Regions from separate parts of the Paenibacillus sp. B2(2019) genome, predicted to be linked through region 1. Evidence: predicted binding sites of a transcription regulator. Region 1 holds the regulator's gene; each other region holds the start of a gene.
What was found. Region 1 encodes Rex, which represses fermentation and respiration genes when NADH is low (regulators of the CRP and FNR family bind a similar motif). Its sites were predicted from a motif close to TTGTGAAATATTTCACAA; they were not measured.

Region 1 (10,190 bases):
GTGAAGATATTTAAAATTTTATTTTTTAATTCTTTCCATTTTATTTAATTTATTGATTTAATTCGACAAAAAAAGGGCTGTTACTCTTAAATAACAGACCTTTTTTCGTATGAATCTTTAAATCCCAATATATAAAATCTACTCTTATAGTATATCACAGTTAGTGTACTTATAGTATATCAAATAATATGTCATTTTAAAAAACAAGCGAACCATAAATGGTCCGCTTGTTTCTCCTATAATGCTTTTGTTTAATTTAGCGGCTAGGTAAACTGTAACCTTCACCCATTCGAGCCCCATCTGAGAACCGATAAAATTGATAATAATATCGACCGCTTTGTTTATAAAAAAGCTGCCAAGCATACTCCCCGTTATATACTCCTGGCAACAACCGCTCAATGCTGATGTCCGGAAGATCGGCTTTTATAAGGCTACGCATTTTCGCTTCAGAGGTTCCTTTACTTAGTTCTTCAGCATATACTGCGTCGGTTCCTTCAGCAAACTTCCCGTCTACAGTAAAACGTACCCAAACCATCAACTCGGTCCCGGCTTCATTCTTCCCTGTTAAGACCCAGTACACCGCATTTTCATCCCACACGGATTTCTGCGCTTTGGTTACCTCTGTCAGACCAGCACTGGTTTTAGCGACATCCTTAGCGATATCTCGCTCGTTCCATTGATCTTTCATAATATAAGCATAGAACTGGATAAGTCCGAACAGAAGGAGCAGAATCAGAACTGACCCCAGGAGGATCCATTTTTTCCTTTTCTTCAAGGTACAGCTCCCTTTCTAGTAATATATCTTTTTTGATTATATAACACACCTGTGTGTTTATCCAAAGTTTCATATCCAATTCAATGATCTATTATCAGAAACACAAAAGGCTGTAACTTTGCAATCGCAGAAAGTCACAGCCTTTCAGTTATTCGTTATGATCTTAGACTATCGTTTAAGCAGTCCATCAAATGATTCTTGCGCCTTACGACGGATTGTTTCCTCATCTAGCGTTACACATTCTCCATGTTTTACAACCTGTTTACCATTCACCCATACATGCTCAACGTCCTTGGCGCTGGCAGAGTATACAGCATGAGACAACAGATCTGTGTGTGGTAGCAAATGCGGCTGGTCTATATCAATCGCGATAAAGTCCGCTTTCATGCCAACAGCGAGTCTACCCACATCATTTAAAAAGATAGACTTTGCGCCATACTCTGTAGCTATACGCAGCGCTTCCGGAGCTGGAACAGCCGTCGGATCACCACTTACACCTTTATGGATGAGAGCTGCAAGACGCATCTCTTCAAACATATCCAGGTTATTATTGCTTGCCGCACCATCTGTACCCAGTGACACCTTCACACCAGCCTTTAGAAGATCCGTCACCCGAGCCACTCCACTAGCCAGTTTCAGATTACTTCCTGGGTTATGAGACACGCCTACATCATGACGAGCCAGTATCTCGATCTCTTCATCATTCAAATGAACACCATGTGCAACAATAGACGGACGTGTGAACATTCCAAGCTTCTCTAAATGCGCTACAGGCCGAAGTCCGTAATCCACCACATTCTGCTCCACTTCGCGTTTGGTCTCGGACATATGGGTATGCATCGGTAAATCCAAATCATGTGCCGCTTGTACAAACTTAACAAAGAAGTCCGGTGGGCAAGTATATGGGGCGTGTGGCGAGATCATCGTCGTAATTCTGCCGTCAGCCTTACCATGCCAATTTCGTGCAAAAGAAATCGCTTCCGCAAGCTTGTGATTTTGCAATTCCTCTGGGCATAATCCGATTACGCCTCTCATCAGTACGGAACGGATGCCTGATAATTCGACTACCTCTGCTACTCGGTCCATATGATCATACATATCCAAGAAGGTTGTAGTACCACCTTTTAGCATTTCCAGTACCGACAAGGAGGTTCCCCAGTATACATCTTCTCCAGTGAATTTCGCTTCCATTGGCCACATCTTCTCTTGAAGCCACACCTGAAGTGCTAAATCATCTCCATAACCACGAAGCAATGACATTGCCGCATGGCCATGTGTGTTTACCAGACCTGGCATTAACAGCAGACGACTGCCATCAACAACTTGCACATCATCTTCCATTAAAGGCTCTTCTTTTCCTATGTAAGTGATCAAATCATCTTCAATAGTCATGTATCCGCTCAGAACCGGCTCATCCGTTCCCGGAATAAGAAAACGCCCGCCCTTAATAATCGTTTTACTGCTCTTCATTTCCGGTTTCTTCCTTTCCGTCTTTCAAATAATAAGCAAGGCTTTGCAAATCCGTTGTAAAATCGGCAGCATGAACCCGGATATTCGATGGTGTTTTTAGAATCACTGGTGCAAAATTCAAAATCGCCTCAATGCCAGACTCAATGAGAATATCTGCTACATTCTGCGCTTCTGAATCAGGCACAGTAATTATCCCAATTCGAATACCTTGCTCACGAACCGTCTGACCAAGCTCCTCCATCGGTTGAACGGTAAGAGAGTTGATTTTCCGCCCTACCTTAGGTGCATAGGAGTCAAATATAGCGGTAATCTTCATAGTATCTTTCAGATAAGCATTGTAATTAGATAATGCATGTCCAAGGTTACCGGCTCCTACTAAAGCCACATTCAATTGTTGATCCAGCTTCAGAATATGACGGATTTTTTCAATAAGATAAGTTACGTCATACCCGATACCTTTTCTACCAAAGTCTCCAAAATAAGCTAAATCTTTACGAATTTGAGCAGGATTTAAATCAAGTTTTTGTCCTAGTTCTTGTGAGGAAACGGTTAATATTTCACGTTTCTGGAGATCATTCAAGAAACGCAAGTACACAGGAAGTCTGCGAACAACGGCTTCTGATATTTTATCCGATTTCATAATTTACCTCCTAATTTAAGTGATATTCTGTTCAAATCCTATCGAAATATCTGCACCTCGTCTCAAGGAAGAGCGGTATTCTTATACCGCCCTTCCTTGTAGAGTGATTAATAAGATCGATGACGTTCTTTTCAAGAAACGCCTCCGTCTTCCAACCACTCCGCTATACGAGGAACCATTTGATCCGTAAGCATATGCTCCATTTTCGGGCCAGGCAACGAATAGAGGAAATACTTCCCATAGTGAGATTCGATCACCCTTGTGTCATACACAATAACAATACCCCGATCTTGCGCTGTCCGTACCAGCCTCCCAAATCCTTGCTTGAAGCGAATAACCGCCTGAGGAACAGACAACTTCATGAACGGATTCTTTTTCTGGGCTTGTAATAACTCAGACTTCGCTTCCGCTAGGGGGTGGTTTGGCGGTTGAAATGGGAGCCTCACGATGGCCAAGCATGTTAATGCTTCACCTGGAATATCTACACCCTCCCAAAAGCTGCTTGTTCCTAACAGTACAGAAGCTGCACTGTCCTGAAAACGGCGGATCAGCTTGCTACGGCTGCCCCCCTCCACGCCTTGACCTAGCACCGTGATCTCTTGTGAGGCTAGAGCCTCTTTCAGAGGATCGTAAACCTGGCGTAGCATCTTGTAAGAAGTAAACAGGACAAGCATCCGCCCACGTGTTGTAATAGCTGCTTCTGCTAGTGACTGTACGAGTGTATCGACAAATCGTGCATCGCCTACACTCCCCTTCACACTAGGGAAATCCCGCGGAATAACTAACAGCGCCTGCTCCCGATACTTAAAGGGAGAAGGCAGGAGTGATGTCATCAGACGTCCCTCTTCCGCAGCTTCATTAAGTCCGAGATTATCAATCATAAACTGGAAAGATTTATCGACAGAGAGTGTCGCCGAAGTTAGCACGATACTTTTCTTCTTGTCGAAAAACAGCTCCTTAAGCTGAGTACTAACATCAACAGGAACGGCATACAACTGTAGCGATTTACTGCGATAATTTCCATTCGCCTCCAGCCAATATACTACATTCTCATCATTTAATCCCATAAAAAACCGTACTTGCTCACGTATAGAAGCTAAATCCTTAAATAAGCCGCTAATATCGGTAACTAGACTATCTGAGGAAGATTGACCTTCTTGATCTCGCATCTCATTAAGCATTTTATCACCTTTACGGATAATTTCGCTTAATGTCAGATTCATAGTATTCTCTAAAGCAACCAATTCATCCCAATCTTTCGGTTTACGGGTAGGAAGTAGCCGCATGACTAACTGGCCGGCTTCTCCCGCCGCTGCATCGCTACGTTCCGGCAAGAGGCTGAATAGTTTATCACTAAGCAGATCCCAGGTTTCTTTTACGGTAAGCAGGTCCGGATAGATTCTATCGATCACTCCGCTCCATTCAGAAGCTTCCTCACTGCCTGATGACTGAAGCATTTGGCGAAGTGTAGGAAGTTGGCCATTTCGACTATCCTTATAAAGACGCGATAGTGTATGTGCCACCGTGAAATGTTTCATATGCATGCCTAAATGCTTGCCAGCCACGTCCTCCAGATGATGGGCTTCATCTATTACAAGATGTTCATAAGCCGGAAGTAGTTGATGCCCAGCCTTAACATCTGCGAAAAGCTTAGAGTGGTTCGTAATAACCACGTCTGCAATACCAGCTTCATGCTTAGCCCGATGATAATAACACTTACGGAACCAAGGACACGAGCGACCCAGACAAGAATCGGTATCGCTTGCCACCGTCTCCCAAAAATCTCCGCCACGTCCACTTAGATTGAGCTCTTCGTCATCTCCTGATTCACTTTGTGTCAGCCAAACGATCATCTGAGCCGCAGTAAGCGCATCTTCCCTCGGACTTATAAAGTCTTTTTTATTAATTTTATGTTCGAACTTACGAAGACACAAATAATGCCCTCTGCCCTTAAAAATTGCAGCTTTAAATGGAAAAGGAACTACCTGCGTTAACAAAGGAATATCACGCTCACGCAATTGATCCTGCAGATTAATAGTATGAGTGCTGACCATGACTTTTTCATTAGTGCGTACGCTTTGGTATATGGCAGGCAATAAATAACCAAGGGATTTACCGGTTCCTGTCCCTGCTTCGATCAATAGATGCTTGTCTTCGGCAAGTGCCGTCATCACCTCATTGATCATAATATCCTGAGCTTCTCGGCTTTCATACTGTGGCAAAGTTTCTTTAAGTCGTTTCGTTACTTCATCCATATAATCTGTAAAAGATAAATTGTGTAGTGGATTCTCAGCATGCTCGTCTCGAGGTGGAGCTAATTCATTCCAGTCTCCTACAGCAAGCGCTAATTGACGATAGAAAGTCAGATCACCTTCGGGCTGAAGCGTCTCCGCTTCCCGTTCACGCAGCAGACCATCAAAATACCAACCCAGATCACTATCCTCTTCCGTAAACAGCTCACAGAGTCTCTGAATCGTCAGCAGAGGCAAATCGTAGAGCTCCTCCAGACATTTCAGCAATACAAGAGCAGTTGCGAGTGCATCACTGTCTGCCTGATGCGGACGATCATGCGTCACTCCAAAATGTGCACTAACTGATCCTAGTTGATAGGATGTGAGGGAAGGAAAGCAGATTTTCAGAAAATCAATCGTATCTAAAATCCGCCCTTGAAATGGTAAATACCCACATCGGTCTAAAGCATTTTGCAAAAAATGGAAGTCAAATGCGACATTATGCCCTACAAGCACAACATCATCCAAGAGTGGGACAAGCTCCATCATCATCTCATCCAGCTCAGGTGCATCCTTTACATCATCGTCGGTAATCCCCGTTAGACCAGTTATAAAAGGAGGTATCGGCGTTCCGGGCTTGACGTAGGAACCATATACCCGGGAGATGGACCGGTCTTCTTCTATAATTGCAAGGCCAACCTGGATAATTTCACCCACGGATTGGGTTCCCGTTGTTTCAAAATCAAGCACGGCAAATTTCATTATAATTCTATTCCCTTTCAATTGAGACTCTTAATCAGCATAACAGAAGTTGCGAAAAAAGGCGATGCACACCACTGGTTCAGGGGATGCATCGCTTGAATGAAAATGCGGAATAATAAACCGTAAACGTAATAATTTACAATAATGAAACAAGCTGATTTCCGAAATGAAGCTTACCTCCTCGGCGGCGGCAAACCTCCAAATTAACGGTTGGTTCAGGAAGTGCCGGGTCAAGTTGCAAAGAAAGGCCAAACAGCTCCTGCGCTTCATTGAAACGTTCTTGAGAGGCCCTGATGCAACCTAAAGCGTTATAAACCATTGCCTTCAGCTTGGTTTCCCGTATCAAACCGAGCATATGGTTCAGATGATTCCAAGCAGCTTCCCCCTCCCCTTCCTGCAGGTAAGAGATGGCTAAATATAATCGAGCAGCCAAGCTATCCGGATATTGCACAATAACTTCCTTAAACTGTTCAATACATTTCCCATACATCAGCAGCTTATAATACCCCTGACCTCTAACAAAAGTATCCATGCACAGCTCGGGTGCTTCCTGTTCTGGCACTTCCTCTTCAACCACAGTCGTAAAATCTACACTTTCACGAAAGTGACTTAGCTTCTCTGCAAAGGCCAGCCATTCATCCATCACTTTATCACTAAGTCGATGCAGCATATTATAATTGCATAAAAGCTCATTCCGGCGGGCACCCTCCGCTGTAGGGTAATCTGTAACGATCTCCTGAAGCACCTTGTTCATTTCAGCAAACAAATGTTGAAACATGGGCTATCCCCCCTTACTGAAGATGAAATCAGTTCAGCTTGCCTGACTTCATTTTCTGCGAGAACGGGGTCTTTCATCCCTGCCATTCATTACATGGCGTAAGTCCATAATTTAAGCGATTGTAGCATGCAATTCATGATCAGCCAGCTTCACTGGTCTGTTGTTCTCATCCACGAATACCACCGTTGGCTTATGCGACTCCAGTTCTTCCGAAGACAACATCGCATACGAAATAATAATTACTGTATCTCCCGGTTGAACAAGACGTGCAGCTGCACCATTTAGGCAGATCACACCACTGCCGCGAGGCCCTGGAATAACATAGGTTTCTAACCGTGAACCATTATTGTTGTCCACGATCTGCACTTTTTCATTCTCAAGAATATCTGCCGCTTCCATTAAGTTCTCATCAATGGTAATACTTCCCACATAATTCAAATTCGCTTCTGTCACCGTCGCGCGGTGAATTTTGGATTTCATCATATGTCTAAACAAGAGCGGCAACCTCCTTTGGAATAAATACATTATTGTCAATTAATCGCGTTCTGCCAAACTTCACGGCAAGCGCTATAATAATTTCCCCATTTACATCCGTTAATAAAACTTCGTTCTCTAAGCCTTCCAGATTAGGGAAAGTCAGTAATTCCGCATAATCAATGACCGCCAAAGGAGAGCTGGAAATAACCGAGGTCAACAATTCCCGCACTTCAGCAACGGTTGTTACTTTTCCTTCTTCAATAGACTGACGTGCTTCACGCAAGGAACGAGATAACACCAGTGCTTGAGAACGTTCCTCTGGAGATAAGAATACGTTACGCGAGCTAAGTGCAAGTCCATCTCCTTCACGAACGATAGGGCAAGGTACAATTTCAACATTCATATTCAAATCAGATACCATTCTGCGGAGCACAGCTACTTGCTGAGCATCCTTTAGCCCGAAGAAAGCATAATCTGGCTGCACGATATTGAATAGTTTATTAACAACTGTTGTTACGCCATTAAAATGCCCTGGACGCGAAGCCCCACAAAGTCGAGTGGTAAGCTCTGATACCGAGACAGTAGTCCGGGTAGGCTGCGGATACATTTCTTCCACACTGGGGATAAATACAATATCGACACCTTCGCGTTCCGCAAGCTCCAAATCACGCTCTTCATCGCGCGGATAGGAATCATAATCCTCATTCGGTCCGAACTGCAGCGGGTTCACAAATATGCTCATAACGACCGTGTTGCTCATTTCTCCTGCCCGCCGAAGCAGACTGGCATGTCCTTCATGCAGGTATCCCATGGTTGGAACAAACCCAATCGGGGTATGCCCACCTTGTCTCATATATTCCAAAGCTTCGCGCAGTTGCTTAATGCTTCTGACGACTCTCATCTTATTCCCCATCCTTTCCGGCACCGCCGTATAAAGATTCCAGAACGGTTTCATCTGCTTTAAAAACATGACCTTCATCTGGGTACGAGCGATCCTTCACTTCTTGCACATATTGGCTGATACCCTCACGAATCAGGCTACCCACATCCGCGTAGGTTTTGACAAAACGTTTCTCACGGTAGGGTGAGGCATAACGCAACAAATCATGGAAAACCAATACCTGTCCATCACAATAACGACCTGCACCAATCCCAATGGTCGGAATGCTCAGTGCCTCAGAAATTGCTTGTGCTACTTCTTCTGTCACCAGCTCCAGTACCACTGCAAAAGCACCTGCTGCTTCAAGGGCCTTAGCTTCATCCATCAGACGTTTTGCATCTTTGGCGTCCTTGCCTTGAATGCGGTAGCCGCCAATCATATTTACCGATTGTGGTGTAAGTCCAATATGCCCCAGCACAGGAACTCCCGCAGCTACAACCGCAGTAACTGTCTCACAAATTTCGAGACCGCCTTCCATTTTGACGGCATGAGCCCGCCCTTCCTGCATCAGTCTGCGCACACCCCGCAAGGTTTCATCTATACTTCCGTGGTAGGTCATAAATGGCATATCTGCCACAATGAATGTTTTTTGTGCGCCCCGAGTTACCGAACGAGTGTGGTAGACCATATCGTCAATCGTAACAGGTAAAGTTGTATCATATCCAAGTACCACATTTCCCAGGGAGTCACCCACCAGAATAAGATCGATACCGGCTTCTTCAGCAAGTAGAGCCGATGGGTAATCATAAGCAGTCAGCATGCTTAACCGCTCACCATCTGCTTTCATTTTTTTCATTTTCACAATATTAAGTGCTTGTTTGTTTGCCATTTCTCTCTTCGTCCTCCTTTTTGAAATTACATCCCCGTAAAAATCGCAACAAAAAAACCTTTTAGCAACGATTTGCTAAAAAGGTCCGAAGGGCAAAAAAGAGTCACTCGCGATCGTCCCTTCTGTCTCGGTCCTTACGGCTCAGAGCAGAATCCAACGTAACCGTCTAACGCAGTTATGAAGGTGATTCCAATAATAAAACCATTATAAGTACATCAGATCAAGAGTACAGTTCGCAAAACGATACCGCCTCTGCCCCATAGTATAACAAAAAGGACTCGGAAATACACGAAAAAAATATGACAGGGGATGACACCCTGTCATATAAAAAAGATTTATAAAAGCTCGATTTCACCTGAGCATACGCTAGAAATCTCTCCTGCGCTGTTTTTAAGGATTAGTCCACCTAACTCATCCAAACCTACCACAACGCTTTCAGAGCGTCCCTGAGGGCTATTCAGAGCGATTTGGCGACCCAAAGTAACTGACATCGACTCCCACAGCTCTTTGATAGGTTTAAAACCTTGTTCCATGTAAAGATTGAAATGCAGCTCTAACTCATTCAATACAGCTCTTACCAGCTCCGAACGGTCAATAGGGACACCGCCCCGCTGAATCCGAAGAGAAGTCGCTACTTCCTTCAGATGATCAGGATAATCGTCTTCAGTCAAGTTCGCAGAAATTCCAATCCCGGCGATGCAATAATGAAGCTCTCCTTCTCTTAGCGAAGACTCGAGCAAAATTCCACATATCTTTCGACCGCCCGCAAGCAAATCATTTGGCCATTTAATCCCAGCGTCTACTCCGGTTACAAGGCGAATTGCCTTACAGACTGCAACCCCAGCAAGCAGTGTTAACTGAGGAGTCTGTAACAAAGGTAAATTCGGACGCAATACAATACTCATCCAAATGCCTTTGCCACGAGGAGAAAACCATTTCCTACCCATTCGCCCTCTAGCACCGGTCTGTTCTTCAGCGATTACGGTTGTTCCTTCTGGTGCACCGTTTTCCGCCAATCGTTTGGCTTCCTCCTGAGTAGATACGACAGACTCCAGGAGCTGAACTCTGTCTAGCCAATTCGAATCAGAAGCTTCCTGCTTCAACCCGGTTAGCGACAGCGCTTTTTCATAGCTCATGTCCATCCATCCTTTTTGCTTCAAGCAGCAATTCTTGTTTATTGTTAAGAAGATCTCCCGAAGCAGTCGCCTGCAGAAGTGCACTCAGCATATTGCCAAGCCAAGGTCCTGGACGTTTCTCAAGCACTTCCGCCAACTCATTGCCTGTAACA
Region 2 (10,190 bases), on a different contig from region 1:
GAGTAATACCCTACTCAATATAGCTTTACCATCGATTATGAAGGATTTTAATGTCAGTGCCTCAACGGTACAATGGCTATCAACGGGCTATATGCTGGTGAACGGGATCATGATTCCTTCAACAGCTTTTTTGATTCAAAAGTATACCGCGAGACGGTTGTTCTTAATCGCGATTGGATTATTTGCGATAGGAACCTTTATCGGCGGATTAGCACCAAGCTTCCCTGTGTTGCTGATCGCCAGAATGGTTCAGGCTTCAGGGGCTGCGATCATGATGCCATTATTAATGAATGTATTATTCACTACCTTTCCACCTGAGAAACGTGGTTCAGCTATGGGGATGTTCGGGTTGGTTATGATTTTTGCACCAGCTATCGGACCTACATTATCTGGATGGATTATTCAGCACTATGAATGGCCTGTACTATTCTTTATGATTGCCCCAATCGCCGTATTGGTGTTCATTCTGGCCTTCTTCAAATTGCATGATCCTAAAAAAGATGTGGCTATTAAGATTGATTTCTTATCTGTAGTTCTATCAGCGATTGGTTTCGGGGGTCTCCTATATGGCTTCAGTTCTGCTGGGAACAAAGGATGGGATGATCCAATGGTCTACTCCGCGCTTATTATCGGAGCGATTGGGTTAGTGATCTTCATTATGCGCCAAATGAAGATGAAGGAGCCTATGCTTAACTTCAGAGTGTACAAATATCCGATGTTCGCTTTATCCTCAGCGATTTCGATTACACTGAATATGGCAATGTTCTCAGCGATGATGCTGATGCCAATTTACCTGCAAAACATTAGAGGGATTTCACCACTGGATTCGGGACTTCTAATGTTGCCTGGTGCGTTAATTATGGGCGTTATGTCACCAATCACAGGTAAATTGTTCGATAAATTCGGCGGTAAAGTATTAGCACTAATCGGTCTAGCGATCGTAGTGATTAGTACGTATTTCTTTAGTGATTTGACTGAAACGACTAAATATTCGACACTCATGATCCTATATTCTGTGAGAATGTTCGGGATCTCTATGGTGATGATGCCAGTTATGACCAATGGATTGAACTCGATTCCAGCCAAATATACGCCGCATGGTACAGCCATGAACAGTACGATTCAGCAGGTTTCAGGGGCGATTGGTGGGGCACTGCTCGTAACCATTATGTCTAACAGTACCACTTCACATGTGAAAGATATGGTCGCTGATGCTGTAAGTAAATTAACGGCTAAACCTTCGGCAGACCAATTGCTTGGTATACAAAATCAAGTCATTGCGAAAGCTACTATTGAAGGAATTAATGATGCATTCTTAGTATCTGTAGGCGTAGCGATTATTGCATTTATTCTAGCCTTCTTTATTAAAAGAGGTGTACAGCCTAAGGAAACGGCAGAAGAAAAAGTGACTGCAAAGAAAGTAGCTGCTAAGCAGGTTACAACGCATTAGTCTATATTCAAAAAGGCGCGCACCTTATAGGTGAAGCGCCTTTTTTGCAAATATAAGAAAGTAAAGATTACTTATAATGATGTGTTAATCTTGGACCATCCTGAATGACTGTGATGGAATTGTCGTTCGCGACATATAACCTGTTCGTTAGTGGATTAAGTGCGATATTTACGCCTGTTACGGAGGGGAATACCGCGATTCTTTTAAACGTACTGGCGTTATACACGGACATTCTGTTCTTATTGAAATTACTGACAAATAAATGATTTGTAATCGGGTTGATGAATGTGCTGGAGGAGGAAGATAACACTCTAGTTGCAATCACCTTATTGGTATTTCCATTAAGCACAAAAAGCTTCCCTTGTTTAACCTGTTGAGCACTGGACACGTAAACACGGTTTGTAAGCGGATTAAGGATGACCTCGCTTTGTAACCGTCCAAGTTGTACATTCTTGAGGAGCTTGTTGGTGCCGCCATTGATCACGGAAAGAAAGCGGCTTAAGTTGTTCGCTACATAAATACGGTTCGTAATCGGATTTAGCGCAGGTGTGATTACTGGGTTGTTGCCAACCTTGATGGTTGCTATTACAGTTTGTGTACTACCGTTAATGATAGATACGGAATTGTTTATCGTATTCGTTACATAAATGCGATTGGTACGTTTATTAATGACGATAGCGGAAGGGCGGCCGCCGATCTGGATAGTAGTCCGAATGCAGTTCGATCTGCCATCGATGACGGTTACGATGCCAGAGGCACTCGACACATAAATCAGGTTCGTTCGAACATTAACGTTAACACTATCAGGGTTCCTGCCCACTTGGAGGGTCTTGATTACACGGTTTGTCCGTCCGCTAATTACAGATACCGTCCCATCGCGGAAGTTGGTGACGTACACACGGTTTGTTCTTGGGTTGATGGCAAGCTTGAGCGGAAATCTACCTACTTGTATGGTTGCAATGATCCGATTGGTCAGGGTGCTTAATACACCAACAGTTCCGGCTGTGGTGTTAGGATTTACGAAGTATACCCGATTGGTGATGGGATTTACCTCAATATCTCCGACAGGTACGGATGTAGGAACTGTGGTTATGATGGTGGGTAACGCCATGATATAACCCCCTCTTCAAATGACTAGATGATTCATTATATTTGGGCAAGGGCAAAAGGGTACTATATATCGTTGCAAGATGTATCTCCAGAGTATAGAATGATATTCCCAAATCCACATTTCGGATTTAATGTAAGCGCTATATTTTTAAGGGAATTGAGATCGATTGGAGGCTGATGGATATGATGATGAAATCAGTATTGTCGGATATTTTACTAACACCTGATAAGTTGCTACTTCATCGCGAATTACTAGAGGAGATTGGAAAGTTCATTACGCAAGAGATCCTAAATCATCCGTTATTGCAAGAAGATCGTCAGAGGGTAAGCATTATCCTAGATGGATCGACCGCACTCGGGGTGGTAGATGGGCAGTCGGATGTAGATATAATCATTATTTGTGAGGATGAGTCTTACAACAGTATTAATCATCGGTTCGAGGAAGCCGGGCTGATTCCGGAGCACAGTAGTTTTTTTATGGATTTAAGGCTTCCGAGTGGGAAGACAGGGCATTATACACTCCATAAAATATCTGATATCAAAGAAGCTTTAATGAGCGGGGATATGGAATGGCTGTGGAATGCATCAGTGTCCTATATTTACTACGATCTGCTGGAGCTGAAGTCACTTTTTCATTCCTATGTTCCACTCCAACCTGAAGTACTAATGAAATTTCGTAAGAATTCATACATACAGCTGAGAAGCTATGCCAGAAGTCTAGATAATCCTGTAGTTCGTGGCGACGCCTTTCCCATCTTGTTCTTAGCGGTTTCTCTTTTTAAAGAGGCTTTACGCTGTGCAATCACTATTGAAGGTTATCCGTATCCCTATGACAAATGGCTTGTTCCCGTAGCGCAGCAAACGGTCGTAGGTCGAAAGATTTTGGAGTGTGCAGGCGATTTTTGGAGTTATCTTAGAGAGGATGAATCCTTTGCTCCCATGTACCAGGAGGACAATAATTTTGTCAAAATGGAAAAACAATTTCGAAAGATACTTTTGGAGGAATTCCGCCTGAGAGAGATCGATGAACCTTGGTTAATAGAGTGGTGGAAGTTTTTAGAGGAATAAACGGAGTAATGACGCTGACTATCCTTCTTGATTACGGTAAGGTATACTGGAATGAACTTTTCAGTAAGAGGTGATTAAATGGCTGGGACAGTCTCTATATTAGGCGTTCCTTTTTCAAAACTAACACTAAACGAGACAACACTTCATCTAACAAAACATATTCAATCCGGAGAACCGAAGCTATTTCATTTGATTACGGCGAACCCGGAAATTACAATAACAAGCCAATCGGATGAGCTGCTTCGAACCATACTCCATGAGGCAGATTTGATTACTCCTGATGGGATTGGCATTGTGCTGGCATCGAGAAGAAAAGGTGACCCTATAGCTGAACGAGTTACGGGGTATGAACTACTTCTTGAGCTGCTCGCGCAAGGAAATAAGCTGGGCTGGTGTTTTTATTTCTTGGGCACGGATGAGCATACCAGCTGTAAAGCGGTTGAAAAGATTACAGAGCTATATCCGAATGTGAAAATTGCCGGAAGACATAATGGTTTTCTTACTAAAGAAGAGGAACCGGCCATTGTGGCAGAGATTCAGCACGCACAGCCAGATTTCCTGATTGTCGCGATGGGGGCTCCATACTCTGACAAGTGGGTTTATAAGCATAAACAGGCGCTTTCTCAGGTTAAGGTTGTGTTTGGCGTGGGGGGAAGTTTGGATGTTATAGCGGGAAAAGTGACTCCAGCCCCTGCGATATGGAAGAAACTCAATTTGGAGTGGCTGCATCGACTCTTATTCGCACCTGTGGCCAAAGGACAAAAGTCGCGCTGGCGCAGGCAAGCAGTTCTTCCTAAATTCGTGTATCGAGCTATGATTAGGAAATAAGGTACAGCAGTAAATATAGTCTTTCACTATTTCTGCAATTTGTAGAAATAGTGAAAGACTTTTTTTGTTATCGCTTTACAAGAAATATGCCCTAAGTATTTAAGAGAGAATATTGGCTGGAACAATTCCAATATATTACTGATTGCTTTTTTAAGAATGTTGTAATAAAATCTTATCAAGATAATAAATTATTATCAAAATAGAAAAGACGTAAAACGAAAGGAGTGAGATGCTCACATGTTAGAAGATCGCAGCTGCCTGGAGTCCTATTTTCCAATCGCTTCTTTTATTGCTTCAATTATAGGTTCAAAATGTGAGGTTGTTATTCATGATATAAGCAATCCAGAGCGTTCAATTATTTTTATTGAGAACGGATACATTAGTGGGCGTAAAGTAGGCGATAGTTCAACAGATCTCGTGCTTAAGCTGTTGAAAGATGAGTCCTACCGTGAGCAACCGTTTATTGCTAACTATAAAGCGCGTGGTTCGCAAGGTCAGGTATTTCGCTCCGCTACTTATTATATTAAAAACAGCAGCAGCGAATTGGTCGGTATGATGTGTATTAACATTGATGTCACGCATATGGAGGTTGCAGCTGAGTGGATACAAAACATTTTGCAAGGAGGATCAACACTTCCACCAGTACCGTTAATACCACAACAAGAGGTTGTAGAGAAGCAGACGGAAGAGTATTTACAAGGAAACGTAGATGACCTGCTCCAGCACATGATTGATTCGGTGCTCGGTAAAATTAATGTCCCGGCAGAGCGATTGTCCTCGAAAGAGAAGATTGAACTTGTGAAAGTACTTAACGAGCAGGGCGTGTTTCTACTTAAAGGTGGAGTTTCTCAAGTCGCTAAGACCTTGATGATATCTGAGCCAACAGTTTATCGTTATTTGCAAAAAATTAAGTGAGAATAAACAGAACTCTCAAGAGAGGAAGTGGGCTAGATGACAATAGACTTTGATAAGGTTGTTAGCCGATATGGGACCAATTGCGCTAAATGGGATGGCATGGCGCAAGTTTTGGGCAGAGAAATGATAGCGCTTTCCGTCGCGGATATGGATCTTCAAGCCCCTCCACAGGTGATTGAGCGAGTAACGGAGATGGCGAAGCATGGCATATATGGATATACCGATCCTTTTCCACCTTATTATGAGGCAGTTCAGGGATGGATTAAAAAAGCTTACGATTGGGAGGTTCCGCAAGAATGGATCGTGTTTTGCCCTCGTATTGTGCAAGCGGTTTCTCTGATCATTCAGAACTTCACTCAACCAGGTGATCAAGTGTTAATCCATACTCCAGCCTATCAGCCGGTTGCTAAATCGGTAGAACTAAATAACCGCGTATTAGTGGAAAGTCCGCTTCGTGAAGTGAACGGGCGTTATGAGATCGATTTTGCTGATATGGAGTTGCGAATGCAAGCAGGGGTTAAAATTGTACTGCTCATCTCACCGCATAATCCGGTTGGACGAGTATGGACACGAGCTGAACTAGAACGAATCGTTAGCTTGTGTACAAAGTATGATGCTTATATTGTATCGGATGATATTCATGCCGATTTTATCCATGAAGGCCATGAGCATACGATAATCGGGAAGATATCGACTGAGGCAGAGCAGCGATCCTTTATCTGTACTTCCCCAGGGAAGACCTTCAATCTTGCAAGCCTTGAAATTGCTAACATCGTGATTCCGAATGATCAGCTGCGTGAGAAATTCAGACATTGCTTACAGCAAGCAGGCTGTCATAACCCAACCTTTTTTGCAGTACCTGCATTAGAAGTGGCTTATACGGAATGCGATGAATGGCTGGAAGAATTACGAGGGTATATCACAGCCAATATCGTTTGGGTGAAAGCTTATATAGCTGAATATATGCCTGAGCTTCGCGTGATCGAGTCAGAAGGAACCTATCTATTATGGGTGGATTGTAGGGCAATTAGCACCAACGAAGCAGAGCTAAAGCAGTGGATTGAGTCCGATGCGAAGGTTAGTGTGAGCTTTGGAACAGGTTTTGGGGCATCAGGAGAAGGCTTTATTCGCTTAAATATTGCAACGCCGCTGCCCATGTTACAAGAAGCTTTTCATCGGCTGTACCGAGCCTATCCATTAAAAAATTCATAATAAAAAACTCTTTATTAATGACCTTGAAAGACCTCGTTAGTAGCCTTTCTCAGATCCGTATCAAGGGGGATAATAATCATGTCCAAATCAGAAACACCAAGAGTCAAGAAACAGCCGACGATGTTCTTAGCGCTATTGCCGATTATTACGATGATTGTGCTACTTAGTTTAGGGTATGTGTTGTTTGAATTACCACCAGAACCACTTATTATTACCTCAGCGGTTGTTGCTGGTATTATCGCGATTATTCTTGGTTATAGCTATAACGACATACTAGAATCTATCGCTGGTAAGATCGCGAAAACGATGCCCGCCATTCTTATTCTGATCATGGTTGGTTTTATGATTGGGGCATGGATGGTTGGTGGAACGATTCCGATGATGATTTACTATGGATTGAAAATTATTAGTCCACAATTTCTGCTTATTACCGCATTTATTGCGACAGCTGCTGTTTCGCTTTGTACGGGCACATCTTGGGGGTCAGCGGGAACGATCGGGGTTGCTTTTATGGGCGTTGGCGCGGGTATGGATGCAAACCTGGCAGCAGTGGCTGGTGCTGTAGTTGCAGGTGCTTATTTTGGTGATAAATTGTCACCGCTTTCAGACACAACCAATATTGCGGCGTTAGCAACAGGTGTCAATCTATATGAGCATATTGGACATTTATTGTATACCACAATTCCTTCCTTTATTGTCGCAAGCGTTGTTTTTATTATAACAGGCCTAAACACAGATGCCGCAGGTGCTATTGTTCCGGAGAAGGTTGGAATAATCATGGGATCGTTGAATACAATTTATGACTTTAATCTGCTGCTTATAGTACCCGTATTAATTATCTTGTATGGTTCAATTACGAAGAAACCGACAATACCGGTCATGCTGATCTCTTCTATGTTCGCTATGGCTAACGCACTTGTATTCCAGGGATTTACTTTGAATGATGTCGTATCTTCTGTTGTTAATGGATTTAATATTTCTATGGTTCAAGTAGCTGGGTTTGATTCTGCCAACGTTATTGAAGATGTACCCCGTCTTCTAAATCGTGGCGGAATGAACTCCATGATGGGTACACTTCTCATTTGCTTCTGTGCAATCACGTTCGCTGGAACCATATCTCTGACGAAGTCCTTGGAATTGATTGTTAATAAGCTTTTGAAGTTCGTCCATTCCACAGGTTCAATGATCGTAGCAACAATTGTTACAGGTCTTACGATGATCGGAGTTACAAGTAATGGTCAGGTATCCATCTTAATGCCAGGTGAAATGCTGCGTGAAGCATATATCCGTCGGGGCTTGCATCCGAAGAACTTGGGACGTACCATCGAGGATTCAGCGGCGATTACCGAGCCTATTCTGCCTTGGACAGCTGCAGGTGCTTATATGGCGGGTACGCTGGGTGTTGCAACGCTAGATTATTTACCTTGGGCTGTTCTCTGTTGGACAGGAATAATCTTTGCGACGATATGGGGCTTCACGGGATTCGGTATCGCGAAGTTAACGCCAGAGCAACAGGCAGAAATGTTAAAGGAATATGACGGTAACACTAATGAACAAGCTGGATAAAGGAGTCTTTTAAAATGACAAATATGGATAAAGAAACTGTAATAACAACGGATGCACCAGGTGCAATTGGACCTTACTCTCAAGCTGTAAAGCTTGGGAACGTCCTATATACTTCAGGACAACTCGGACTAGACCCGGTTAAGGGGACTTTTCCTGCTACGGTTGAGGAACAGACGGAACGGTCGTTGCTGAATGTCAAAGCCATACTGGAAGCGGCGGGTACAAGCATGGATCAGGTAATAAAGACGACCGTTTTCCTAAAGGATATGAATGATTTTCTTAAGGTGAATGAGATTTATGGAAGGTTTTTTGCTCAGCCATACCCTGCTCGCAGCGCTGTTGAAGTAGCACGTCTGCCTAAGGATGGGCTCGTAGAAATTGAAGTTATAGCTTATATACCATAAGTGATCCAGTAGCGTTCAAATTACGGGTTGCTTAGTTAAGCCTGCACACCCTGTATGGAAAAAGGATTAGAAAATAAGGCAGATGGTCGCCCTGAAAAGGGTGGCTTTTTTTGAGTAGTAAGCTGCGGAAATATTGAAAGCGAGAATTTTTATGAAAATTTAAATGAAAATATACATGGAAATGTAACAGTAATCATAACTAATTACAGAAATACCTTCACAAAACATCGACTTTGCGTTATCATAAATGTGAAAACATTCACAAAGGGGCGTTATAAAGATGAAGAAGACAACAAGTACTGCTCTCATTCTCATTCTCTCTGTCATGCTCGTAATCGCAGGCTGCGGTAACAGTAATAGCAACAGCGCAGGTAATAGTAATGGCAACGAGAACAAAAGTAAGGTAAATGAGACGGCCAAAAATGATAAAGCTGAAGCCGTATCAGGTGCATCAGAAGCTAGTTACTCGCCACTGGATCAATTAAAAGATAATTATGATATCGTTATTGTTGGTGCTGGTGGTGCAGGAATGTCTGCTGCACTGGAAGCTAAGGCCAAAGGCTTGAACCCTGTTATTTTAGAAAAAATGCCGGTTGCAGGTGGGAATACAAGTAAATCCTCCTCAGGAATGAACGCTTCCCAAACGAAATTTCAAAAAGAGCAAAGCATTGAAGATAGCAATGATAAGTTTTATGAAGAGACACTAAAGGGCGGCCATGACACGAACGATAAAGAGATGCTTCGTTTCTTCGTTGACAATTCCGCAAGTGCAATCGATTGGTTGGATTCGATCGGAATCAAGCTGAACAATATTACAATCACAGGCGGCATGAGCGAAAAACGTACCCATCGTCCAGAAGACGGCTCTGCGGTAGGCCAATACCTTGTCAAAGGATTGGTTAGAAACGTACAAGAAAAAGAAATTCCACTGTTTGTGAACGCGGATGTTAAAGAAATTACTCAAAAAGACGGTAAGGCTAACGGCGTCAAAGTACTCTTTAACCAAGCTGATGAAAAAACCATTACAGCGAAGGCAGTTGTTGTAACAACAGGTGGTTTTGGATCCAACATGGATATGATATCAAAAGTTAGACCTGATCTGGAAGGATACGTAACGACTAACCAAATCGGCAGTACCGGCGACGGCATCAAGATGATTGAGGCACTTGGCGGAACCACCGTTGATATGGATCAAATCCAGGTTCACCCAACAGTTCAACAAGAAAAATCTTATCTGATCGGGGAAGCTGTACGCGGCGAAGGTTCTATCCTCGTAAATAGCGAAGGCACACGGTTCGTAAACGAATTGACTACACGTGATAAAGTTACCGAAGCGATCAATGCACTTCCTGAAAAAGCGGCTACGCTTGTCTTTGATTCCGGTGTCAAATCACGCGTGAAAGCAATTGAACAATATGACAAAATGGGCTTCGTGATCCAAGCGGATACCATCGAAGCATTGGCGAAAGAAATCGGTGTTCCAGCCGATAAGCTAAAAGCGACACTTGATACTTGGAACAGCGCGGTAAAGAACAAGAACGATGCTGAATTCGGCAGAACAACAGGGATGGACAACGATTTGTCCGCGGGTCCTTACTACGCTATTAAGATCGCCCCAGGGATTCATTACACCATGG
Region 3 (10,190 bases), on a different contig from region 1:
GCGAAATAAAGTCCCACGATAGAAGGCATCAGCTTCCAATCTGCAAGCTTCCCGCCAACGATATTCCCGATGGTAACACCACAGCCGAAGAGAACTAGAATCCATGTCACACTATGCTCGGCAAAGCCGGTAACTTCCATTAGCAGTGGCGCTATATAAGTGAACACTGTGAACAAGCTGGCGTTACCAAGCGCACCGATCAGTAAGAATAGAAGCAGTTTAGGATTAGCTAGCGCAGAAATTTGCTGGATTACACTAGCAGGTTTGTCTTGTTTAATCTTTGGAATGAAAATAAGAATGCCGATTAGTGCAGCGACTCCCATGACTGCTATCGCAGCAAATGAGGCGCGCCAGCCCATGTTTTGCCCAATAAATGTTCCTAAAGGAACACCGATGATATTAGCAATCGTTAGACCAGCCATCATAATGGATACGGCTCCGGCCCGCCTATTGGGCTTGACCAGATTAGAAGCGATCACTGCACCAACGCCAAAGAAAGTCCCGTGTGTTAAAGCTGTGATGATACGAGCAACCATAAGAATGGTATAGTTTGGAGCAAATACAGAGATTCCGTTGCCCAGAATAAATAATACCATGAGCAGGCATAACAGTTTCTTTTGCGGAATTCGTTGTGTAAGGATGGTTAGAATAGGAGCACCGACAGCTACCCCAAGGGCATACATCGTGATGAGCTGACCTGCAGTAGAAATACTAACCTGTAAATCTTTGGCGACATTTGGTAAAATACCCATGATGACAAATTCAGTCATTCCAATGGCAAAAGCGCCTACCGTAAGCGATAGAATAGAGATGGGGAAAGGTTCTTTGCGTGTTTTTTCCACACTGGCTGGTTCCTTGTTGAGGTTTGGAATTGCGTTCATGGTGCCGATGTTCAACCTTTCTTCTGTCTGTAATGAAGCTCCACCCTTATTAAGATGATAGATCCGACATGTAGTACTGCTTTATATTATTTAGTTTTCTGAAATTATTTTCAAGAGAAATATTTATTTCAAATATTTTCATTTTAAATAATCATAGAAGGGATGAATTATTCATGATGGATGAAGGTGTAGTCCAATTGCTAGAATTACCGGAAATGAAGCTAATAGGCTTGAGTATTACTTCTTCCTTTGTAGGGCACGAGACGGAAAGGGTAGAAGCGATGAAGCGAGAGCAGTATGTTCATGTAAAATCCAAAGGTGATCCCTATGAGGTTCTTAATAGTTATTTAAGGGAAAACGAATTGCAAAGTAATGATCGTGCACTGGCTATTGAAGTTTATCAGTTTGCTAATCCTACGTGGCCTGATGAGGTTGATGTGTACATTCCATTGCGATGAGAAATAATTATAAGCAAGCAGCTTTAATGGCGCTCCAGCACTTTGACCTCGATTGGACACAGATTCGTTTTAACCAACGATCGGACACCTGCACTTTTGTAATAGAGACTAATAAAGAGGGGACTTTTTTGCTGCGTCTTCACTCGGGGAGATCTAAAGAAGAAATTAACTCCGAAATCGCTTGGCTGGAGCTTTTGAAGAGCAAAATCGATGTCCCCCTGCCGAAAGGCGTTCATGATCGAACGGGTTCTGTTACGTTCAAAGTGGAGCAAGGTAATGAGGATGGTATATATGCATCGTTAATGCGCTGGGTTGAAGGCGAACATGCGAACGAAAGACTTACCGAAGAACAAATTTACAAAGAAGGCGTTCTATTAGCCAAGCTACATAAAGCGGCACAGCAGCTTGAGTTACCTCCAGGCTTTAATCGTCCTGTGTGGGATGAACATAGCTTTAGAAAAGCAATGCTCCGATTAAAGCTGCACTACCATAGTTTTCTTTCGGATGATGAGTTCGTGCTGTATCAGTCTGCGGCTGAGAAATTATACGGCTGGTTAAGCAAGCAGCATAAAAATAAGAACAGAAGGACTTATGGGGTTATCCATGGTGATTTACATCAAGGGAACATCATATTTAAAGAGGGTGAACCTCGACCGATTGATTTCGGAAGATGTGGCTGGGGATATTATCTTTATGATGTGGCACATACCATTCTAGGGTTGTATCCTTTACAAAGAGAACTGGTCATTAAGGGTTACGAAAGTGTGGCCAAGCTTGATGGGGAGTGGGTTCAGACTTTAGAGAATTTTACGGTCATGGTTATGATCGAAAATTATTGCCACCACGCACCTGACCCTAGAGAAACCGAGGGACTGAAAGCAGAACAGCCTTATGCACAAGCGATTCTAAGGAATTATCTTAGGGGAGATCCCTTTCTTTTTAACACAATTGAGATTTAGCGTATAAAAATAGGGCCTCATTGGGGAATTTATAAAAAGTTCCCTAAGGAGGCTATTTTGATGAAAAAAAGCTGGATTGCTCCTCTTCTTATCGCAGTTATGTTCTTGTTGGGGCAACAACCTTGCTCCGCTAATGGGTTAGTTCAACCGGTAGCCGAGGCACCGTCCAGAGCTGATTCGGAACCGAAGCTTCCAGATCAGGATTCCCGCGAGCTCATGTACAAAGACACTATGATGCTCTTTCTTTTACCCCATATTGAGAAAAAAATGGCTGAGATTTATGCGCCACTTCTGACGGTAACTCCGACAGTGTATCCTTATTTAGTAGATGTTACAGACATAAAGCGAGTGAATGGATTTCGTCGGTTTGATTTCTTAATTACACTCAATATACACCCTACAGTGGGTCCACATCTTTCCGTTGGAGAGGATACTATGACTTTTAGAATCACGCCTGGTCCTAAGGTGAAGTTAGAATCATTCAAGCATTTGAGAGACCCGCGAAGGTCTGACCTTACACCAAATTACCAGAATATCTTGAGATAGTGCGGTAATTAACTCTTTCAATCACAATTTCGAACGCTTAGCCAGTTAACCACACACTCCGATCTATGGGGTGTTTTTTTTGTGTCTAGAATGGTGGTGGATTATTGGCATGTATGGTATTATGAAAATAGTGGATTTATTGATTTTAGTTACTAAATTCAAATTATGAGGTGTGAGGATTGAGTGATCATAAATTCGAAGACGAACACAGAGATGTAATTTCAAGTGAATTCAATTCTAAAATCACAAGCGATATCACAAGTAGCTCTAAGGATAAAGTTAAGGTAGGCGTAGCTACTAAAGACGGGCAGTTAGGGTTTCTTTTTACGAGGGGAGGTCTTCGGGAAGGGGCTGGCAGAAAAAGCACCGGTATAACTAAAAAGGTATCTTTGACGTTACCAGAAAACATCTGGCAGGAGATAGAGCAGGCTTGTGAGGAACAGGACGTATCTCGCTCCCAGGTATTTCGGAACATTATTGAGGCACATTTTGCAAAGGAATCTAAGGAGAGTTAGGTGAGGTCTTTGCTAATCCATGTGTCAAAAGATTCTCTTAGCACTGCACTACAAGCAGCCTTAAAAGCTATATCCGCGAATAGTTCCTCCCGTGTTCTTTCCGGAATACATATTCAGGCGCAAGCGGAGGGTCTGACTTTAACAGCCAGCAATATAAGTATGACCATTGAATATAAGCTTCCTGTGAAGATGGATTCGATGATTGTACACAAACCAGGTGAGATCGTAGTGCCCGCACGTTATTTTTATGAGATCATCCGCAAGCTTGACCCTGGATTAATTAGGCTGGAAATCGCAGAGACATTGATTCTAAATATCCAATCGGGCAATACTCAGTTTCGTTTATGCGGGATGGACACTGCAGAATTTCCGAGAATCCATTACGTGGATCATCCAAACACCCAAAAGATACGCATGAAGAACACACTTTTGAAGCAAATATTTAAACATGTGGTTTTTGCGGTCTCTTCGTTGGAAACAAGACCTGTGCTCACAGGTGTTTCACTTCAAATAGATAATCAAAATATTCGCGTAGTCGCCACTGATGGCATACGCCTCGCTCAGCATGTTGTTGAAAACGTAGAAGATTACGGAGCAAGTCCTTTAAATGTTATTATACCGGGCAGCACCCTTGAGGATCTTTTAAAAATAATAAACGATGATGAGGGCAGCAGCACCCAAATCGAGATAGGTCAGAAACAAATCAGATTTATTTCTGATGGCTTGAGGGTTCAGTCTGCGCTACTTGAGGGCACTTATCCCTATGTTGATAATTTAATTCCACAAGTATATATATCCGAAGTGATCGTTAAGACAGAGCGTTTGTTGCGTGTGGTTGAACGTATTGCTATATTGGCTGGTGAAAGTGTAACGCTCGGTGTATATCCCTCCGGTATACTTCATTTAATATCCAGGGCCGCCGACGTGGGTGAGGCAAAAGAGGAAATTCCATTGGAGTATCTAGAAGGTGAATATTTTCGAGTAGCTTTTAACGGAAAATATTTCAGAGACATCCTTCGGGCGATCGATAGTGAGACGCTTAGAATAAGGTTTGCTGGAAAAGAAAGACCACTGGTGATACAGCCTGTAGACATGACTTCGTCCACACTTTTTTTAATTACACCAATGAGGACGCAGGATGGAGGATAGGTATATGAGCTTGCTAAGAAGAGTTCTCTTTGCTGAAAAATATTATATTAATTACTTGGAGGAATGATCTATGAATCTGTTTCAGATGGGATCAAAGCCGCTTGGGACCGAACGAATCACAACATTTTTAGAGGATAATTATGTGAGTATCGGATATCCCGGAATAGGGGATTTGGAGAACATCAGTAAAGTGGAGCTCCGTGATCGGATGATTCATACATACCAATACAGTGAGTTGGAGCTTACAGAACATTTACAAGCCATTCATCTGTTCGTACATACGATGCAGGATGGCGATTATGTGCTGGTGTGTGATGGAGATTGGGTACATTTAGGTGATCTAGGCGATTATTTTTACAATGAATTATTTGACGCACCAGACATCGGTACATGCCATCGACGTGGTGTAACTTGGCTGAAAAGTCTTCCTATAACCGATCTAAACGCAGGGATAAAAGAGTTTCTTAGCAGTAGTGGAGTGGTCAAACAGTATAAGGGGCCGATGCCTAGTGCTCGTGTGGATCTGTGGATTACAGGTACTTCTGATTCAGAGCAAGCGGTGAGTAATCGAATGCATGTGGATGAAGAGACATTATCAATGGCGCTCGATATTTTGAAGGAAGCTCTTGTTAGTGAGAACGCCGAACGACGGGAACGAGCAGCAATTGCAATTCTTCAGTATGCTAAGTAGTGAAGAAAGATTTAAGCTCCATACCCTTAGTAAAAAAGCGTTCCATCCGAACTTCAAATATCGGATGAAACGCTTTTGTTATATCTATCGATATCTTCCAATAACCCTCAGATAAATTCAACGAATTCATTGACCGGTTTACGATAGCCACGTGGTCTGATTTTATGTTTCTTGTCTTTGCCGATAGTGATCAGCATAACCGGTACCATATGATCGGGTAGATTTAGAGTGGATTGAATCGCTTCCGGATCAAAGCCGATCATCGGGCAGGTATCCCAGCCTTTATCTTTGGCAATCAGCATGAAGTGCATGGCAGAGAGTGAAGCATTCCGAATAGCCTCATCTCTTTGGAAAGCATCATTTCCTTTGTATGCATTGTTAATCGTTTCTATTTCTGCATCATAATCCTCTTGACTCATAGCCCCTAAAGCTTTAAGTCCTCCGAAGATTTCTGGGGCTTTCAGATAAGCATTCTTATCCCCAAGTACCACTATTACCGCTGAGGCGGAGTGGATTTTATATTGACCGTAAGCCGCTTTACGAATCTCTTCTTTTAAATTCTCATCAGAAACCACTTTATAATTGGCATGTTGAAGATTATATGCAGATGGAGCCAATCTGGCGTAAGAGAACATTTCCTCTAGTTCATGCTGAGGGATCTTCACCCCTTCAACAAAATTCATAGCAGACCTGCGGGATTCAATCAAATCTGTAAAAGAGCTCATGAGTTATTCCTCCATATGTTATGTATTTGCTTGTTAATTATAAATAAGTGATATTTATAAATGAACTAACTATTAGTTACTAACTCAAAATAGCACAGTTAATTATATTCGTCAATGATTAAATTCACTTCATTTACATTCAGCTCTCTAAGTCCTTTGGAGTGTCAAAGAATAAATACTGCGTTGTAAAATATTGGGATGTAAATTAGGATATTAGGATACGAAAAATTTAAATTGCTTTTATTAATGAAAGGGTGGGAATGTTGAACGATACTAGAGAGCAGTTGATAATTGACCTGCAAAGAATTGAAGAGAACGATTACGAGCTTAGAAGTGGGGAGCAATTAAGGGATTATGTGAAATTGATGCTTGAGTACATAGGAGATCCACAGCCGAAGCTACGAGATGACTTGATCTATTCCACCTTCTACAAATGGATTAACGAGAAACAATGGTTTAGTGATGCGGAGCTTCGTGAACTACTTTTGATTCTCCTTGACGAGCAGCATTTGTTCTATCACATTGGCAGCAAAGAAGATCAGGCTGTGTTTACAAGAACGTTTTCGGTACTGATCATTGCGCTGATTCTTCAACGGCATAGGGAACAGGCTTTTTTAGATAGCGCAGAGTTTACAAATGTGAAGGAAGCGCTGATTAGATATTATGAGGAAGAACAGGATTTACGAGGATTTATGCCAGAAGAAGGCTGGGCACATGCTGCAGCCCATGGCGCAGATGCCTTGGATGAACTGGTACTCTGCTCGGAGAGTGATGCTGCAATAAGGGAAGAGGTTTTGGCAGTCATCCAAAGGATGCTTTACAACGATCACTACATATTTAGCGACGAAGAAGATGAACGGATCGCTACGATTGTAGCTACAATGATAGATCGTCATTTACTTCCACAGCAATCTATTGTCGACTGGATTCGTAACTTGGAGCAATGTGGGGGGTGGCGGAGAAGCCGCGGCCAGTACGTTGCTTATGTGAACACCAAAAATTTCGTTCGTTCTCTGTATTTTAGATTGCTGCCATCAAAGAACAATCCGGCAATGGTTGAGGCTTTATTGAAAGCGGAGATGAATTTGAATAAATTTACACAATAAGCATTTAATCATCTATGCATGTATAAACAATATCGAAAATTATGACTAATTTATTTTAATGTAATAAAAATCACAAAACTTTAGAAAAAATCAAAAACTTTGTGACATTTATAACTTGATAAGTGCTATAATAGAAATATGGCGTTATAAGTTTTTATTTTTTTATTACTATTAAGCAGCAAAGCTTATTTGCAGAGGAGATTCGGATATGTCAGAAACAATCACTCAAACACAACCTGAGCAAGAATCACCAAAATTAGCTGTCACTCAAGAACAAATGAATGTTCTAGAGCAGCTATTGAAGCCTGAAGTTCAGGAGTCGTTAACTGTCTTAGTGGAACAGTTGCCAAAATTAACAGAGCTTGTCGGCGTGCTCACAAAGTCATATGACTTTGTTCAAACTGTTGCTGCGGATGAAGTCTTGAAAAGTGATACGGTAAGTGCAATTAAAGAACTTGCTGAACCAGTGGTGCATTCGGCGAAGAATATGGCAGCTACAGTGATCGAAGCGCAAGATCGTGCGAATGAAAATAGCGATGTGATCGGTGTATTTGGTCTTATGAAGATGATGAAAGATCCACAAGCACAGAAGCTTTTCCGTTTCGTAAATGCTTATCTTCAAGTTGCCGGCGAACGCAGTCAACAGAAATAATATTTTTTATATCTCATTCGTAAGGACGGAGGAAACATCATGTCTAAACATATTGTCATTCTAGGAGCAGGTTATGGTGGTCTACTAAGCGCCTTAACTGTACGCAAGTACCTAAAGAAGGACGAAGCTAAAATTACAGTCGTTAATCAATATCCTACACATCAAATTATTACAGAATTGCATCGTCTTGCAGCGGGTAGTGTTGCAGAAGGTGCTGTTGCTATGCCATTAGCTAAGCTTTTTGCAGGTAAAGATATCGACCTGAAAATTGCAAAGGTGAATTCTTTTTCTGTTGAGAACAAACAAATTACACTATCTGATGGTGTGACATTGTCCTACGATGCTTTAGTTGTGGGTCTTGGAAGCACTACGGCTTATTTTGGCATTCCAGGTCTTGAGCAATACAGTATGGTATTGAAATCGGCAGCAGATGCTAACAGAATTCATCGTCATATTGATGAGCGTATCCGTGAATATGCGAAGTCTAAAAATCCAGCGGATGCAAGCATCCTAATCGGTGGCGGTGGCTTAACAGGTGTTGAACTTGTTGGTGAAATCGCTGATGTGTTGCCAACACTCACTAAGAAATATGGCGTGGATCCTAAAGAAATTAAACTGATGCTGGTTGAAGCAGGTCCTAAGATTTTACCAGTATTGCCAGATGCATTGATCGAACGCGCAGTGGCAAGCTTAGAAAAACGTGGTGTTCAATTCTTGACAGGACTACCTGTTACGAATGTAGCGGATAATGTCATTGACTTGAAAGATGGTCAAAAAATTATTGCTAACACCTTCGTATGGACTGGCGGCGTACAAGGAAATCCACTGATTGGTGAGTCCGGTCTTGAAGTGAACCGTGGTCGTGCAACGGTAAATGAATTCTTGCAATCCACGTCACACAAAGACGTATTCGTTGCTGGTGACAGCGCCGTTGTCTTTGCCGAAGATGGTCGTCCATATCCACCAACTGCACAAATCGCTTGGCAAATGGGCGAATTGATCGGGTACAATCTTTATGCATACTTGAAGGATAAATCATTTGAATCATTTAGTCCGATCAACTCAGGTACGCTTGCGAGCTTAGGTCGTAAAGACGGTGTAGCCATCGTTGGTGCTAGCTCAACTCCGCTAAAAGGATTACCTGCAACCTTGATGAAGGAAGCAAGTAATATTCGTTACTTGTCCCACATTAAAGGATTGTTTAGCTTAGCTTATTAATTGTATTATTGGAAAACCTGCTCTAATTTGAGCAGGTTTTTTGTTGATCTCTAGTAGTTTCTACCATGAATTGTTAATGATTGTCCTAGTACGTAGTATTCATTTTTGATATACTATATTGGCTAATATTAACAGGGGAAAATAGGGGAGGATTACGTGATGTTATTCCGACAAAACGATGTCATTCTGTTTCAAGGCGACAGTATAACGGATTGGGGTCGTAATTATGAAGATGCTTCATCGCTTGGTGTAGGTTATGCATTGATGGTCGCCGCTCGTCTGGGGCATTTATATCCTGAGAAGAATCTTACGTTCTATAATCGTGGAATTAGCGGCAACCGTGCAGTAGATTTGCAGGAACGCTGGGAGAAGGATTGCCTGAATCTGAAGCCGACTTGGGTGTCCATATATATTGGGATTAACGATACTTGGCGCCGCTTTGATTCTGGTCAGGAAACAACGCCTGAACAATTTGAAGCTGTGTATCGTGACCTGATCGAACGCACGCAGCATTCGCTGGCTGCTAATTTAGTCTTAATCGAGCCATTTGTGTTGCCTGTCCCAGAAGATCGTAGAACTTGGCGCCAGGATTTGGACCCTAAAATTCACATTGTTCGTGAACTGGCACGTGAATATGGTGCATTGCTTGTTCCGTTGGATGGCCTGTTTGCTGCGGCATCCGTGAAAGCAGAACCTGCTTATTGGGCTCCGGATGGAGTACATCCATCACCTGCGGGCCATGCACTTATTGCAGAGGCTTGGCTTAAGACGGTAGGCGCAATTCAAGCTTAATCGTCTGATCATATCACTACATATTTACTTGATTTTATAAGACTAGAACCACTCATTAAAGGAGCAGGTTATAGTCTTTTTTTTAAATATAAGAATTTATATGTTCCATGCTATAAATTATCCTTATATTTCTCGCTTAAACACTTCGGAAAGTCGATTTCTTTATATTTATGGACGCTGTTATAATTAGGTTATGTTTCTTTTCTTGGAGGCGGTTCGCATTAGGAAATTACTATGGGTTGTACCCTTGTTCTTGGTTGCTCTTTTAAGCGGGTGTAAGAATGATGTGGGCTTCATCAATGCAAGGTGGATCGCCGGAGTGTCTTTAACTCCTGTAACAACTAGTGATCAGAACCAAGTTGATCGACCCGAACATTTTGAGACCCTAATACTGAAGGACTCCGCTCTGATTAAGGCGCTTTCGGAGGCTATGAACAAGAGTGAAAAATTATCAGGTGAGCTGGATTGGGCTCCTGAATTTAAAATGAAGCTTGTTTA

Region 2: a site for Rex is predicted at 8,801-8,818, ahead of PAENI_RS18115 (flavocytochrome c). Genes of this name have one in related genera too.
Region 3: a site for Rex is predicted at 7,089-7,106, ahead of PAENI_RS02255 (helical membrane plugin domain-containing protein). Genes of this name have one in related genera too.

What each region holds. Positions count from the first base shown of each region.
Region 1 is NZ_VTZR01000024.1:449,737-459,926, reverse strand. It holds gene PAENI_RS23390 (cell wall elongation regulator TseB-like domain-containing protein) at 257-775, opposite strand; gene PAENI_RS23385 (amidohydrolase) at 944-2,245, opposite strand; gene PAENI_RS23380 (redox-sensing transcriptional repressor Rex) at 2,232-2,885, opposite strand; gene dinG (ATP-dependent DNA helicase DinG) at 3,017-5,878, opposite strand; gene PAENI_RS23370 (tetratricopeptide repeat protein) at 6,015-6,656, opposite strand; gene panD (aspartate 1-decarboxylase) at 6,768-7,151, opposite strand; gene panC (pantoate--beta-alanine ligase) at 7,144-8,034, opposite strand; gene panB (3-methyl-2-oxobutanoate hydroxymethyltransferase) at 8,036-8,902, opposite strand; gene PAENI_RS23350 (biotin--[acetyl-CoA-carboxylase] ligase) at 9,238-10,038, opposite strand; gene PAENI_RS23345 (CCA tRNA nucleotidyltransferase) at 10,028-10,190, opposite strand, start outside.
Region 2 is NZ_VTZR01000020.1:84,456-94,645, reverse strand. It holds gene PAENI_RS18155 (DHA2 family efflux MFS transporter permease subunit) at 1-1,450, shown strand, start outside; gene PAENI_RS18150 (YncE family protein) at 1,518-2,561, opposite strand; gene PAENI_RS18145 (nucleotidyltransferase domain-containing protein) at 2,744-3,628, shown strand; gene PAENI_RS18140 (WecB/TagA/CpsF family glycosyltransferase) at 3,707-4,456, shown strand; gene PAENI_RS18135 (helix-turn-helix transcriptional regulator) at 4,694-5,371, shown strand; gene PAENI_RS32270 (MalY/PatB family protein) at 5,408-6,583, shown strand; gene nhaC (Na+/H+ antiporter NhaC) at 6,662-8,149, shown strand; gene PAENI_RS18120 (RidA family protein) at 8,164-8,553, shown strand; gene PAENI_RS18115 (flavocytochrome c) at 8,834-10,190, shown strand, end outside.
Region 3 is NZ_VTZR01000002.1:420,662-430,851, forward strand. It holds gene PAENI_RS02210 (MFS transporter) at 1-881, opposite strand, end outside; gene PAENI_RS02215 (hypothetical protein) at 1,055-1,339, shown strand; gene PAENI_RS02220 (phosphotransferase enzyme family protein) at 1,336-2,298, shown strand; gene PAENI_RS02225 (DUF3888 domain-containing protein) at 2,359-2,844, shown strand; gene PAENI_RS02230 (hypothetical protein) at 3,024-3,359, shown strand; gene dnaN (DNA polymerase III subunit beta) at 3,360-4,508, shown strand; gene PAENI_RS02240 (hypothetical protein) at 4,579-5,199, shown strand; gene PAENI_RS02245 (nitroreductase family protein) at 5,307-5,924, opposite strand; gene PAENI_RS02250 (DUF2785 domain-containing protein) at 6,188-7,030, shown strand; gene PAENI_RS02255 (helical membrane plugin domain-containing protein) at 7,239-7,682, shown strand; gene PAENI_RS02260 (NAD(P)/FAD-dependent oxidoreductase) at 7,722-8,900, shown strand; gene PAENI_RS02265 (SGNH/GDSL hydrolase family protein) at 9,060-9,692, shown strand; gene PAENI_RS02270 (YhfM domain-containing protein) at 10,012-10,190, shown strand, end outside.